Regions from separate parts of the Priestia sp. HNGD-A6 genome, predicted to be linked through region 3. Evidence: riboswitches for the same ligand, from Rfam matches in the RefSeq annotation. Region 3 holds a riboswitch; each other region holds the start of a gene.
The links. Region 3 has a riboswitch for cyclic di-AMP ahead of SCI76_RS20065 (APC family permease). Riboswitches for the same ligand answer to the same signal wherever they lie in the genome.
Positions count from the first base shown of each region.

Region 1: another riboswitch for cyclic di-AMP. It lies ahead of SCI76_RS21035 (TrkA family potassium uptake protein); the one in region 3 lies ahead of SCI76_RS20065 (APC family permease).
Region 2: another riboswitch for cyclic di-AMP. It lies ahead of kdpF (K(+)-transporting ATPase subunit F); the one in region 3 lies ahead of SCI76_RS20065 (APC family permease).

Region 1 covers NZ_CP138621.1:4,120,224-4,124,833, reverse strand. The annotation lists gene SCI76_RS21050 (YjcZ family sporulation protein) at 1-81, shown strand, start outside; gene SCI76_RS21045 (YjcZ family sporulation protein) at 271-351, opposite strand; gene SCI76_RS21040 (TrkH family potassium uptake protein) at 679-1,998, opposite strand; gene SCI76_RS21035 (TrkA family potassium uptake protein) at 2,002-2,661, opposite strand; cyclic di-AMP (ydaO/yuaA leader) riboswitch at 2,786-2,930, opposite strand; gene SCI76_RS21030 (carboxymuconolactone decarboxylase family protein) at 3,046-3,504, opposite strand; gene SCI76_RS21025 (Lrp/AsnC family transcriptional regulator) at 3,625-4,080, shown strand; gene SCI76_RS21020 (peptidyl-prolyl cis-trans isomerase) at 4,369-4,610, opposite strand, start outside.
Region 2 covers NZ_CP138621.1:4,833,693-4,838,302, reverse strand. The annotation lists gene kdpA (potassium-transporting ATPase subunit KdpA) at 1-1,460, opposite strand, end outside; gene kdpF (K(+)-transporting ATPase subunit F) at 1,485-1,565, opposite strand; cyclic di-AMP (ydaO/yuaA leader) riboswitch at 1,863-2,003, opposite strand; gene SCI76_RS25170 (hypothetical protein) at 2,019-2,156, opposite strand; cyclic di-AMP (ydaO/yuaA leader) riboswitch at 2,229-2,371, opposite strand; gene SCI76_RS25165 (undecaprenyldiphospho-muramoylpentapeptide beta-N-acetylglucosaminyltransferase) at 2,530-3,597, opposite strand; gene SCI76_RS25160 (CHY zinc finger protein) at 3,775-4,110, shown strand; gene SCI76_RS25155 (helix-turn-helix transcriptional regulator) at 4,130-4,444, opposite strand.
Region 3 covers NZ_CP138621.1:3,930,991-3,935,600, forward strand. The annotation lists gene SCI76_RS20060 (N-acetylmuramoyl-L-alanine amidase) at 355-1,407, shown strand; cyclic di-AMP (ydaO/yuaA leader) riboswitch at 1,599-1,740, shown strand; gene SCI76_RS20065 (APC family permease) at 1,903-3,729, shown strand; gene SCI76_RS20070 (cation diffusion facilitator family transporter) at 3,839-4,610, shown strand, end outside.

The sequences.
Region 1 (4,610 bases), 190 kb from region 3:
GCAAAAGGCGGTTTTGGTTTTTCATTTATCGTTGTTTTATTTATCCTATTAGTAATCGTAGGGTGTTCTTGCTACTACTAATTTCTAGAGAGGATGAACATCATTCATCCTCTCCTATTTCAAAAAAAACCATGCTTTCGCATGGCTACATACCGATTAGATGAATGAGTAGAGGAACTCATTGTTCGGCAATATTGAAGAAATTTTTGGTTTTTACTTCCGCCTAGTATGCCCTTTTTGACGGGGGCTATGCGCAAATAAAGTTAACGTTTAAAAGCGAAAGCCAGACGCACCTACAATAACAAGTAAAACAAATAACACAACGATTAACGCAAAATTTTGTTTTCCCACGTACCATCCCTCACTTCCTGTTATCTGCTTTTAGTGTATGCAACAGCTTGGCAAAATGTTTAGGACAGGGGTGCGGATTTTTCCAATGAGAAAAACCTTCAAATTTCGCCAAAAAAAGTGAATCATATTTTTGTTTCTTTCGTTATATATAGTAAGAGATTTTTTTACTATAAAAAAGGAGGGGCTTTAATGCGCCGACATTCCAAATTGCCCATTGTTCTTGTTTTTGCCTTCTTTTTATTCATCGCAACTGTTTTGTGCGTAACCTCTTATATGTCTTGAACGTATAAATAATATAAAAAAATCGCCTCATCGAAGGCGATTTTTCTATCCTAGCATTATATCTTCGTTTGGATAGCGAACGGCTTCACGCTTTTGCTTAGATAATGAAAACGCAAGCGTTAATGGCCCCACTTTTCCTAAAAACATGATAAAGATAATAATCACGCGTCCAAAGTACGAAAGTTCAGGAGTCGCTCCCATCGATAAACCTACTGTTCCAAACGCAGAAACAACTTCAAACATAATTTTTACAAACGGCAGGTTTTCCGAAATATTTAACAGGAAGATGGCCCCAAACACAAACATAATTGAAATCATCGTAATGGCTAGTGCCTTAAACACATGAAGAGGAAGAAGTCGTCTCTTTAGCAGCACAATATCTTCCCTGCTTCGTAAAAATGCCCATACAGAAAAGACAATCACCACAAACGTCGTGAGTTTGATACCCCCTCCTGTTGACGCACTCCCTGCACCAATGAACATCAATAAAACCATTAAAAACACCGTTGCGTCATGCAAATGAGCTAAATCAATTGTATTAAAGCCAGCGGTTCTTGTTGTTACCGCTTGAAAATAAGAAGCCCATACTTTGTCTCCTAATGATAAATTTCCGAGCGTATGCGAATTGCTGTACTCTAAGAAAAAAATAAAAAGCATGGCAATCACGTTAATGGCGAACGTGCTGATAATCATAATTTTTGAATGCAGCGTTAGTTTTTTATACGATTTTTTCACCCACATATCAGCAAGGACGGTAAACCCTAACCCACCAATAATAAAGAGAAAAGAAATCGTGATGTTAATAATAGGATCTCCTACATACTGAACTAAGTTATCAGACAGTAGTCCGAACCCTGCGTTATTAAAAGCCGAAATCGAATGAAACAAGCTAAAGAACAGCCCCTTAGACCATCCGAATTCCGGAACCCAGCGTATCGCTAAAAAGATCAGTGCAACAAACTCAATTAAAAATGAAAAGATGAACAACCTTTTAACTAGCAGCACAACTCCACCGACGCTCGTCTGATTTAATGCCTGCTGAACGAGCATACGCTCTTTAAATCCAATTTTTTTACCTAGCATCATAAAAATCAGCACGGCAAATGACATAATGCCAAGACCGCCTATTTGAATTAACAGCATAATAATGGTTTGACCGATGACGGTAAAACGCGTACCTGTATCTACGACGGCTAAGCCGGTCACTGTCATAGCGGAAGTAGATGTAAAAAGGGCGTCTACCCACCGGATTGGCTCAGTAGTAGAAAAAGGCATCATCAATAGAAGAGCACCAATAATAATTCCTCCGCCAAAAATGGAAACAAGAAGCTGCGGAGGAGTTAGTTTAATGATTTGTTTTTTCATGAGTTAAACTCCTTCTTCTTCAAAACGGTTTAAATCGCGATTATGTCCGATAACAATCAGCATATCTCCTTGTTCAATTATTTCATGCGCGGTAGGCGAAATCACCATTTCCCCGTCTTTTCGCTGAAAGCCGATAATATTGCAGCCGTACTTGGCACGGATATTTAAATCAAACAGCGTTTTATTATGAAGCTTTTTAGAAGCGACAATTTCGACAATACTATAATCCTTTGACAGTTCAATGTAATCAATGATTTTTTCTGACACCACGTGATGAGCAATACGCTTCGCAATATCGCGCTCAGGGTGAATGACTTTGTCCGCTCCTATTTTCTCCAGCACTTTTTGATGATACATATTCACCGCTTTTACCCATACTTGCTTAACGCCCATATCTTTTAAAAGCATCGTTGCAAGCACGCTTGCTTCGATATCGTCTCCAAACGAAATAAGAGCATGATCAACGTTACGAATGCCTAGCCCTTTTAAGCTAGCTTCATCAATTGCGTTCGCTTGCACGACATATGTAGCTGAGTTGCTATATTTCTTTACTACCTCCTGATTGCGGTCGATAGCGAGCACATCCACATCCAAATTAGCAAACTCTTCAACCAAACTGCCTCCAAAACGACCTAATCCCAATACAGCAAACTGTTTTTTCATAATGTATTTATTCCTTTCTTCAACTGCTGTGTGTTCTCTTAGCTTATACTTTTTCTAAAAAATTACATGTTTTTCTTAAAAAAAGCGCAAAAAAACACAGGAAGGCTCCTGTGTTTTTTCACACTCTTCCCCCTCAAAACGCTTGCGAAGTTAGCTGTCGGGTTCGGGTTTTAAGAGTAACCCTACCTTTTTAAGGATTCACCCCGGAGCACAATATGTGCGTAAATAATGGGTCCTCCGCTCCGTAATGGATTAAGCGATTTTTATTCAAATGTCTATGATCTATTTTTTAGAATAATCGATTCGATTCATGATACGTTTCACTTCACGAAAGCTATCTTACTCCTGTGGATTTTGTCTGTCAAGATATTTTTAGGGAAGACATCACTTGCGCTGCAAACTGCAAAAATCATATAAATCTAAACTGACAATCAGTTTGTGAAATTGATCAAACAAATTAATAACAGCCAAAAGCTCTAATAGCTGCGTATCACTGTAAAATTTCTTTAATTGATCCATATCAGCATCCGTCAAATCCCTTGGACGCACTCGGTATACATCTATAAATCGAAACAGCAGTCGATCTTTTTCTTCCAGCTCTTTTTCTCTTAACACTTTTTGATTAAGCGTCTTATCGCCTACATATGACATGCTCATACACGTCTCACAGCCGTTAACACCTGCTAGATAAAGCCTGATTTTTTCCTTAGTCTCTCTTTTTACTATATCACTGTTCCAAAGCTTGTCGTATAGCTCATCATACAACCTTTTTACATCTGGAATTAAGTTCAGTGCTTTTTCAAAATTTGTTCCCTCTTCGTTTGTTAACAAAACTCTTGCCATTTTTTACTCACTCCTTTTTAATTATTATAGTAAGAAAAATGGAGATTTCAGATAACAAATAAAACATATTATCTGCTATTACTAATCAAATGAAACATTAATATGAAAGAAGGTTTTCAATTGAAAATTGATGAAATTGATTTATCGATTTTGCAGGCACTGCAGCAAAACAGCCGTCTTTCCTTAAGAGAGCTAGGAAAACAAATTAACCTGTCTCCTCCTTCAGTGGCAGAGCGAGTAAGACAGCTAGAGAGCTTTGGTATTATAAAAGGATATACAATCGATATTGATTATGAAAAGCTGCAGTTGCCCGTCTCGTGTTTTATTGAAGTAACCATGAAAAACGGAGAGCACGAGCGTTTTAAACGATTTATTTCTCAGTATCCCTATGCTTTATTCTGTGAACGCATCGCCGGACAGGCTTGCTTCATTACAAAGCTTCAGCTTCCTCACCTGCACGTACTCGAGCAATTTATTAACGAAATTACACCTTATGCCAAAACGATTTCACACATCGCCCTTTCTCACGTGGAGATGTCTTCTGCATTATTGAGTCATTTAAAAGATGAAAAGTGATTGAAACATACGTTCACCGTACTAACGAAAAGATCCGAACGATTCATCGTTCGGATCTTCTTTCCACTAAACTACTTCTGTCCTAGCCTCTTTTATTCGTCCAAAAGCATAAAAAATAACCCTCCAAAGCTGGAGGGTATAAATTTTCCGAATAATGAAAGTTTTACAACTTCATTCTATCAGGTACCGACATTTCTGTCTACTTAAAAATGTAAAAGAGCTCTCTATTAATAGAAAGCTCTTTTACCTGCTTGTTTTTTGAAAACAATCAATCTATATAAAAGGGAACTACCTAAGGTTGAAAGTCACGTGAAACCTTGGCAGTTGATCCTGGATATACCGGTTGATATGATTCAAAACAAGTTCTTTCATCATTTCTTCTTTGACTTCTGATTCCGTTTTTTTATCTTTTTGTTTTAAAATAAGAATATAATAGACTTTACCCATTTTAATGGGCTTACTACACTCTCCGATGTGCTGTTTTTTTAAAACATCTATAAAAGAGGGAGATAGACTTGAAAGCTTTAGAT
Region 2 (4,610 bases), 900 kb from region 3:
CCAATATACATAACAATTCCCGTAGAAATGTTCCAAAACGGCGTTGCGTCACCGAGTCCTTCAAAACCGGACCCATTGTTTGCTGCTGACGACGTAAATTCATACAGTGCCTGACTTAAGCCGTGAAAGCCAGGGTTTGATATACCTTCCATTCCTAAATGAGTAGTGAGCGCTACGGCTGTTCCTCCTAAAATTAGCAGCGGCTGCAGAATAAGCGTCACGGCAATGAGTTTCATTTCTTTTCCTTCAATTTTTTTACCTACGTATTCTGGTGTTCTTCCAACCATTAAACCTGATAAAAATACGGCAATGATGACGTACATCATAACATTCATAAATCCTGCTCCGACACCGCCAAATACGGTATTTAACATCATATTTCCAAGCGTTAATAACCCGGTAAGAGGCGTCAGGGTATCGTGCATGGTGTTGACTGCACCTGTTTCACTTGCTGTCGTCACGATGGCGTAAAGCGTCGACATGCCGACACCAAAACGGACTTCTTTCCCTTCCATATAACCGTTCGCTTCATTTAGATGAAAAGCACCAAGTCTTGGATTGCCTCCCCACTCTGTTACAAACGCTGTGCTTAAAATAACGATAAACAGCATACTCATCGCTACAAACAAGATGCGGCCTTGCTTACGCTGTCCGATCATTTTTCCGTATGTGAAAGGAAGTGCTGTTGGCAATAACAGCATAAGGACGATTTGTAATACATTGCTCAACGCGTTAGGATTTTCAAATGGATGAGCTGAATTGACACCAAAAAATCCCCCTCCGTTGTTTCCTAGCTCTTTGATTGAAAGAAAAGAAGCAACTGGTCCCCTTGCTATTTGCTGCGTTGCTCCTTCTAATGTATGGGCAGTCACAGTCCCGCTTAACGTTTGAGGGACACCTAAAAACGCAAATAAAATGCCTGTTATAAAAGCGATAGGAAGTAAAATACGCGTAATTGACTTTACAAAATCAACAAAAAAGTTTCCCATTTCCTTCCCTGCTAGCCCACGAATAAAAGCGATTGCTACTGCAAGTGCCGTTGCTGGTGCAGCAAACATCATAAATACAATGGCGGCCATCTGCGAGAAATAGGACAAACCTGATTCGCCGCTGTAGTGCTGCAAGTTCGTATTTGTCATAAAACTAATGGCCGTGTTAAAAGCAAGTGCCGGATCCATTCCTTTGATGTGGCTTGGGTTAAACGGCAGTACCCCTTGAAACCGGAAGATAAGGTACACCACAAAAATCATAAACGTATTCGCCAAAACAAGAGCAAATGCATATTGCTTCCACGTCTGATTAAGCCCTTTAATTCCTGCTGCTTTAAACATAACTGTTTCTATCTTTCCTACCAAGCTAGTGTTTTTGTCGTTTGAAAACACATTCGCTATATAAATACCTACGCGCTTTGCAATAAGCGCTACAAAAACAAGCAGCAGCGCAACTGATAGTAGAAAAATCCCCACGTTTTATTCCTCCGCTTATTAAAATTGTTCTGGATTTAACAGTACATATACTAAATAAATTAAAACGAGAACTGAAATACCTAACAAAATGAACGACATGTTCACTTCTCCTCTCTTTCGTCTACTACATGAGACGACCAGCAAATAATTCCGTACATAGCAGCTGTTAATATGGCAAGCGTTCCAAGCATGATCATATCCAAGTTGCTCCCTCCTAACTGTTTCCTAACAAAAATGATAGCTTCTAAGCTTAGTAACTATTGCTTTACATAAACCATCACGTCCAAGAAAGCTAAAGGCGAGACGTGATGCTATTTTTTTCCACTAAAAAACCGCAGAAGAGAGTTCTCTTCCGCGGTTTAATGCACGACAAATAAGCCGTGATTGACACGAATTTTTTACTCCCAAAACGCTTACGGAGTTAGCTGTCGGATTCGGGTTATGGAAGTAACCCTACTCAGTTAAGAGATTCACCCCTAGTACATACGTACAAAATATTGGGTCCCCCGCTCATAATTGATTAAGCGTATCTTTGTTATTTAATTTTTAGACTTAATAATAGTTTTTACTGCTGCGTTTAAAACTTTGATTAACTAACGTAGACAAATAGCGGTTTGCTAGATCAAAAGATTGCTGATCGCACATGGCCCGATATTCAATCATTTGAATCATTTGCTTAGATAAATGCATCCTGACGCTCCTTTCACCTATATTTTGAAAGGAGCGTACTATCCGCTGTTATAGAAAACGACCACGATTACACCATCCTCTCTCTTAACGCTTACGAAGTTAGCTGACGGGTTCGGGTCAAGAAAGTAACCCTACTCAATTAAGAGATTCACCCCTGATAATTGGGTCCTCCGCTCTTTCCTTCTCTTTCAGAAAAGACTCAGCGTTTCACAGTGGAACGTTTCATGAGAGTAATCTTACTCCTGTTAAAATTTACTGTCAACAACATTTTTTGAAATTTTAAAAGCTTTATTTTTCTATATTTATTCATTATTTTAAAATAATAATTTCAGAAGAAAAAAGCGTTCTTATCGAGGAGATAAGAACGCTTTTTTTAGCTCATTTTCTCAATTTCATTTACAAGAATTGAAATGGCATCCGTTTTTGTTGCTTCACGCATTGTACGCTTCATCGTACTTGCCTGCTGCTGAAGCTCATTTACTTCACGCAAAAACAGTTCTTTTGTTAACTGCTCTTCTTCTACAACCATACAGTAGCCTTTTTTCTTAAAGGATTGTGCATTTAAAATTTGATCTCCGCGACTCTGTGCTTTTGATAAAGGAATAATCATCATCGGTTTATGAAGAGCTAAAAACTCAAAAATGGCATTGGATCCGCCGCGTGTAATCACATAATCAGTTGCCGCTAGAACATCAGGAAGCTGTTCGTTTACGTATTCTAACTGACGGTATCCCGACTCTTTTTCAAGGCTTGTATCAATATTGCCTTTTCCGCAAAGGTGTACAATTTGGAATTTCTTTTGCAGTTCAGGCAAAGACTCTCGAACGATTTCATTAATACGGCGTGCTCCTAAACTTCCGCCCATAATCGTTAAAATGGGGCGCTTATCATAAAAGCGTAGCCAGCTTTCCCCGTTCGCTGCGCTTCCGCTAAATAGCTCTTTTCGAATAGGTGAACCAACAACCTGCACTTTTTCTTTTGGAAAGTAGTTTGCGGCTTCATCAAAAGAAGTGAAAATTTTAGTGGCAAATTTCTGCGCAATTTTATTTGCCAGTCCCGGTGTTAAATCACTTTCATGAATGAACACGGGAATGTTTAAAGATTTAGCAGCCATTACCACAGGAACTGTGACGAAACCCCCTTTTGAAAAAACAAGAGAAGGCTTTAACTTTTTCAGCACGCGACGTGCATCGCCAACCCCTTTTGCTACTCGAAATACATCTTTTACATTTTCCATATCTACGTATCGACGCAGCTTCCCGCTTGAAATCGCATGATATGGAACGTTTAATTTTGTAATTAATTCTTTCTCAATACCATTGTGAGAACCGACATAATGGATATCCCATTTTTCACTGTCTAATTCTTTCATGATGGCAATGTTTGGTGTTACGTGTCCAGCTGTTCCGCCTCCGGTAAAAACGATAACTTGCTTACTCATTTTTTCTTCCTCTCTTTACTTCACTTAATCGATCTGTTTTGACATCAATTTTTATCTGATCTTTTTAGCATGCAATCTGACATGTAAAACGATGGTTTTATTATAGCATTTTTCTTTTTACATATGTATGATAAGGCGTATAAAAGCATGCTATACTTTTCATAAGGAGTGATGATAATGAACAAATCTGTACCTGCAGTAAAAGGTGACACAGTGGATTCCGAAACGCGCTGTACGCACTATCATACGGATAAAGATATTATTGCAATAAAATTTTATTGCTGTCATACATATTATCCATGCTATCAATGTCATAACGCACATGCGGATCACGACATTAAAAGATGGCCAAAATCTATGTTTAATGAAAAAGCTATTCTTTGCGGAGTATGTAAACATGAGCTCTCAATTAATGAATACTTAACCTGTAACTCGACTTGCCCTCACTGTCGTTCTTCTTTTAATCCTGGATGCAGCCTGCATGGACACATTTATTTTGAACAAAAAAGCTGAACAAAACATCGTTCAGCTTTTAAAATAATTGCTCATCTATATTGATAATGGAAGGAAGCAGACCTGGGAACAGTTCCTCAAGTTCTTCTAAACGCAAGGAATAATAGTGCTGCGTACCTTCTATACGTAGTTTAATAATTCCAGCTTCGCGAAGTACTTTAATATGATGTGATAGCGTTGATTTTGATACATTTAATTTTTGATAATACGAACAGGTCTGCTCCTTTCTTGTCGCTAAACACTGTACAATTCGCAGCCGGTTAGGATCACTCAATGCATGTAAAATAGGCGTTAATTTAATTTCAGATTTCGGTGGTTGATAAGGTTTTCTCATGCTTAAAATATAACACAGCTTCTTTTGTGTATCAATGTTCGATAACTTTCGAACTAAATTCCTTGCACTGTTATTTAATCGGTGTTATAGTTTCATTGTTCGATGATATTCGAACTTATCTTCATTTTAATCGTAAATTGAATGAAAGATTAAAAACAAAACAAAT
Region 3 (4,610 bases):
ATCAACCAGAATAGAATTTGGACCAAAAGTATGTTAGGGGGGAGGGAACCGCACGATGAATTGTGCGGATTTTTTTATTGGTAGGGTAAACGTAGATTTCATCTATTTAGTTGCTTCTAGCAGTTGATTGGAGGCTCACCAGCCCCCCCGCGGAAAGCGAAGCCTTGCACGGAATTCAACAGCGATGTAACAAGCCATCCATACTAGCGCATTTATCCTATTTGTTCGTTTTTAGATTGAAGTGATTTCGTTATGTCTCAATCTCCTTTTTTAGTAATTTTTCACTAAGTAGGCTAGTATACGTAGCACTTTTTTCCCTCATGCATATGTTAACAATAAGGAGGGACAAGTAATATGAAAAAAATCTATCTTGATGCAGGACATGGTGGGGCAGATGCAGGAGCAGTTGGAGCAAGCGGACTGTATGAAAAAAACTTAGTGTTAAAAATTCAACAATATTTAATAAGCTATTTAAATAGCACTTACAGTGACTTTACGATTAAAACCACCCGTACCACAGATACTTTTTTATCGTTATCTCAGCGAGCTTCTCAAGCTAACTCGTGGGGAGCAGATGCATTTATGTCTATTCACGTAAATGCCGGTGGAGGAACAGGATACGAAGATTATGTTTATAGAAGCGCTAGCAATGCTAGTAAAACGTTTCAATCGATTGTGCACGGGCAAGTACAGCCAACGCTGCTGTCGTATAATCATCCGAATCGCGGACGAAAATCGGCCAATTATGCGGTGCTTCGCTTAACAAATATGCCTGCAGTATTAACTGAAATAGCTTTTATTGATAGGAGCGCCGATGCAGCACTTCTTCAAAATGAAGCTTTTTTAAAAAGCATGGGTGAATCGTATGCAAAAGGAATTGCCGTATATTTAAATTTACCTCGTCGTGCAGTTCCAAATCCATCGCCATCTCCAACACCGACACCAAATCCATCACCTTCTGAACCAGGTGAAAAAACGTATACAATTAAGCAAGGAGATACGCTGTACAGTGTTGCACAGAAGTACGGCATAACAGTACAGGAGCTTCAAGAAGCAAATACAGGGCTTTCGGATCCTTTAACCCTAAAGGTTGGAAAAACAATTGTTATTCCTTCAGGAACTTCACCAAACCCATCTCCAACACCGTCACCAACTCCACCTTCTGAACAATATCCACTTCCCAATGGAATTTTAAAACAAGGCGATTCTGGAGAAGCAGTGAAACAGCTTCAAAGAGCATTAAACGCGGTTAATTTTAAAGTAGGGTCAGTAGACGGAATATATGGAGTACAAACGAAAGATGCAGTCAGACGTTTTCAGCTTGTGTATCTTCCTTATGATGTAGATGGCATTTATGGTCCTCAAACGAAAAACAAGCTAGCAGCCGTTTTAAAAGCAAAAAGTTAAAGAAAGCAGGTCTTCTGTAAGCAGGCAGAAGGCCTTTTGTTTTCCCCTTAAAAGCGCCTTAAGTACTATTTTATCGTTTACGTAAAATAATGCTTTACAAACCATTTGTACGGGAGTATATTATCTAAGAACAAAGGATAGTTATGAAAGAAACATGTTATCGATCATACTCTTTAACCGAAAATTATATTGACCTGTTATCGCTTAATTCGTCAGAAGTGGGGGACCCAAATTTGTGCATTGTCACTTGGGGTGAATCCTTTTTTAAAAGGTAGGGCTACTCTCATAGCCCGAATCCGACAGCTAACCCCATAAGCGTTTTGGAGAGGAGGTTTAAGCTGTGTAAAAACGCTGAGAACCCTTAGTGTTTTTTTTGTGCGCTTTTTTAACATAAAAAGGTATTTTTTAGGGATAATATCACTTATTCATGAACTTGTAACGGAGCTTAGCAACGAACAGTGAATAGTAGCTAAGCAATCATCGGAGGGAAATTACGTGAACTATTCAGTTCTCAAGAGATTATTGATTGGAAAGCCGCTCAAAACAAAAGAGTTAGGCGATCAAAAGCTTAGTAAGCTTAAAGCGCTGGCTATTTTATCATCAGATGCCTTATCTTCAGTGGCTTATGGAACAGAACAGATTTTGATTGTCCTTGCAACAGTGGGCGTGCTTGCCTATTGGTATTCGATTCCAATTGCGATTGGGGTATTGGTGCTGCTGACGGCTTTAATTCTTTCATATCGTCAAATTATTTATGCGTATCCGCAAGGCGGAGGAGCTTATATTGTTTCGAAAACCAATTTAGGAGAAAATCCTGGACTTATCGCTGGGGGATCACTGTTAGTAGATTATATTTTAACAGTTGCCGTGAGTGTTTCAGCAGGAACCGATGCTTTAACTTCGGCTTTTCCAACGCTGCATCACTATAACGTAGTAATTGCGTGTTTGCTGGTGATTTTTATTACGGTTTTAAATTTACGAGGTGTAACAGAATCCGCTTCTGTCTTAGCTTATCCGGTTTATTTATTTGTGATTGCTCTTATTTTGTTAATAGCGGTGGGCTTCTTCAAAATAGTGACAGGTCAAGTTTCACCTGAGCTTCATACATCTCTCGGTACCGTGGTGCCAGGTATTAGTTTGTTTTTATTATTAAAAGCTTTTTCATCAGGCTGTTCGGCATTGACTGGTGTAGAAGCTATTTCGAATGCAGTGCCTAACTTTAAAGATCCAGGTGCAAAAAATGCTGTTCATACATTAATGCTGATGGGCGGTATTTTAGCCGTTTTATTTTCTGGCATCACGTTTTTAGCTTATTGGCTTGGCATTTCTCCAAAAGCAGATGAAACGGTTGTATCACAAATTGCATCGAGTGTATTTGGACGAAATGGGTTTTATTATTTTATTCAAGGCACCACAGCTCTGATTTTAGTGCTAGCGGCGAATACAGGTTTTTCAGCTTTCCCTTTGCTTGCCGTAAACTTATCGTCTGATAAATACATGCCAAGAATGTTTCAAATTCGCGGCGATCGACTAGGCTATTCAAATGGAATTGTGACCCTTGGAATTGCTTCTATTGTCTTACTTGTCGCTTTTAAAGGAGCGACGGAACAATTAATTCCTCTTTATGCAGTTGGAGTGTTCATTCCATTTACGCTTTCTCAAACAGGCATGATTGTCAAATGGCTTAGAGAAAAGCCGGCCGGCTGGCAAGGAAAGCTAACCATTAACTTAATTGGTGCCCTCATTACCTTAACGGTGCTAATCATTTTGTTTACAACGAAGTTTTCACAAGTATGGTCCGTGCTCGTTTTCTTACCGGTTATCGTTTATATTTTTCATCGCATTCATACGCACTATGAAGCGGTAGGAGAGCAGCTTCGTATTAAGCAAGGAGAAAAGATTGGAAAGCTTGAAGGAAGTGTGGTCATTGTTCCTGTAGCAGGAATGACAAAGGTAGTGGAAAATTCATTGAACTATGCAAGAACGATTGGTGATACCGTTATTGCGGTGCACGTTGCTTTTGACCGAGAAAGCGAAAAGAGAATGGAAGAGAAGTGGGAAAAGTGGCAGCCTGATATTCGTATTGTTACGTTTCACTCTCAATACCGCAGTCTTGTGCGTCCGCTGTTTCGATTCATCGATATGGCTGAAGAAAAAGCCCGGGAAAATAATATGGCTATTACGGTTGTTATTCCGCAGTTCATCACGAAAAAAAGCTGGCAAAACATCCTTCATAATCAGTCCAGTCTGCTGTTAAAAGCACATTTGCTTTACCGTAAAAACGTAATCGTTACAACGGTACCTTATCGTTTTAAAAAATAATGAAACATGACTAAAAACCTCCAACTTATATGTTGGAGGTTTTTAATTTTTAAATTCACATACACTAACCATAATTGAATCTCATCAAAGGCACAAACGGAGGGATTGCATGAGTGAATTAATTAAGTTATTGCGAAAAGGAAATAAATCGGCCATGATGGCCGCTATAGTTAATACCATTATATCCATTATTAAAGGGATTGCTTTTGCTTTAACGGGAAATGTAGCGATGTTTGCTGAAACGATGCACAGCTTAGGAGACGCAGCAAATCAGTTCTTTGTTTTTATAGGTTCAGCATTAAGCAAAAAAGCTCCGACCAAACGATTTCCAAACGGATTTGGACGATTGGTTAATCTCGTTTTATTAGGGGCGGTTCTTGTAGTAGGAATTATGGCATTTGAAACGATTAAAGAAGGGTATCATCATATTCTTCATCCGACGAAGTCTTCAGGCTTTATTTTAAATATTGCAGTACTTGGCATCTCGGTATTACTTGAGATGTTTGTCCTCTTTAAGGCAATGAAAGAAATTTTGCACGATGTCGGAATGAATACTGCAGAGGTCAATGTTTTTACGCAAAGCTTTGTTCATCTAAAGAAAGCAAAGCCAGCAACTAAGCTTGTTTTTATGGAAGATCTGGTAGCCACTGGAGGAGGCGTATTGGCTTTAATCGCCGTTTTTATTTCGCGATTTACGCCTTTTCATCAAGCTGAAGGAATTGCTTCTATGCTAATTGGTCTTATGATGTTTTTTGTAGTAGGACGAGTATTTTTAGATAACGCTGCCGGAGCGCTTGGTGAAGCAGATAAAGAAATGGAAATGAAAATTGGTGCCATTGTTATGCAAGATGTACAAGTGCGTGATATTCAAACGTTAATGG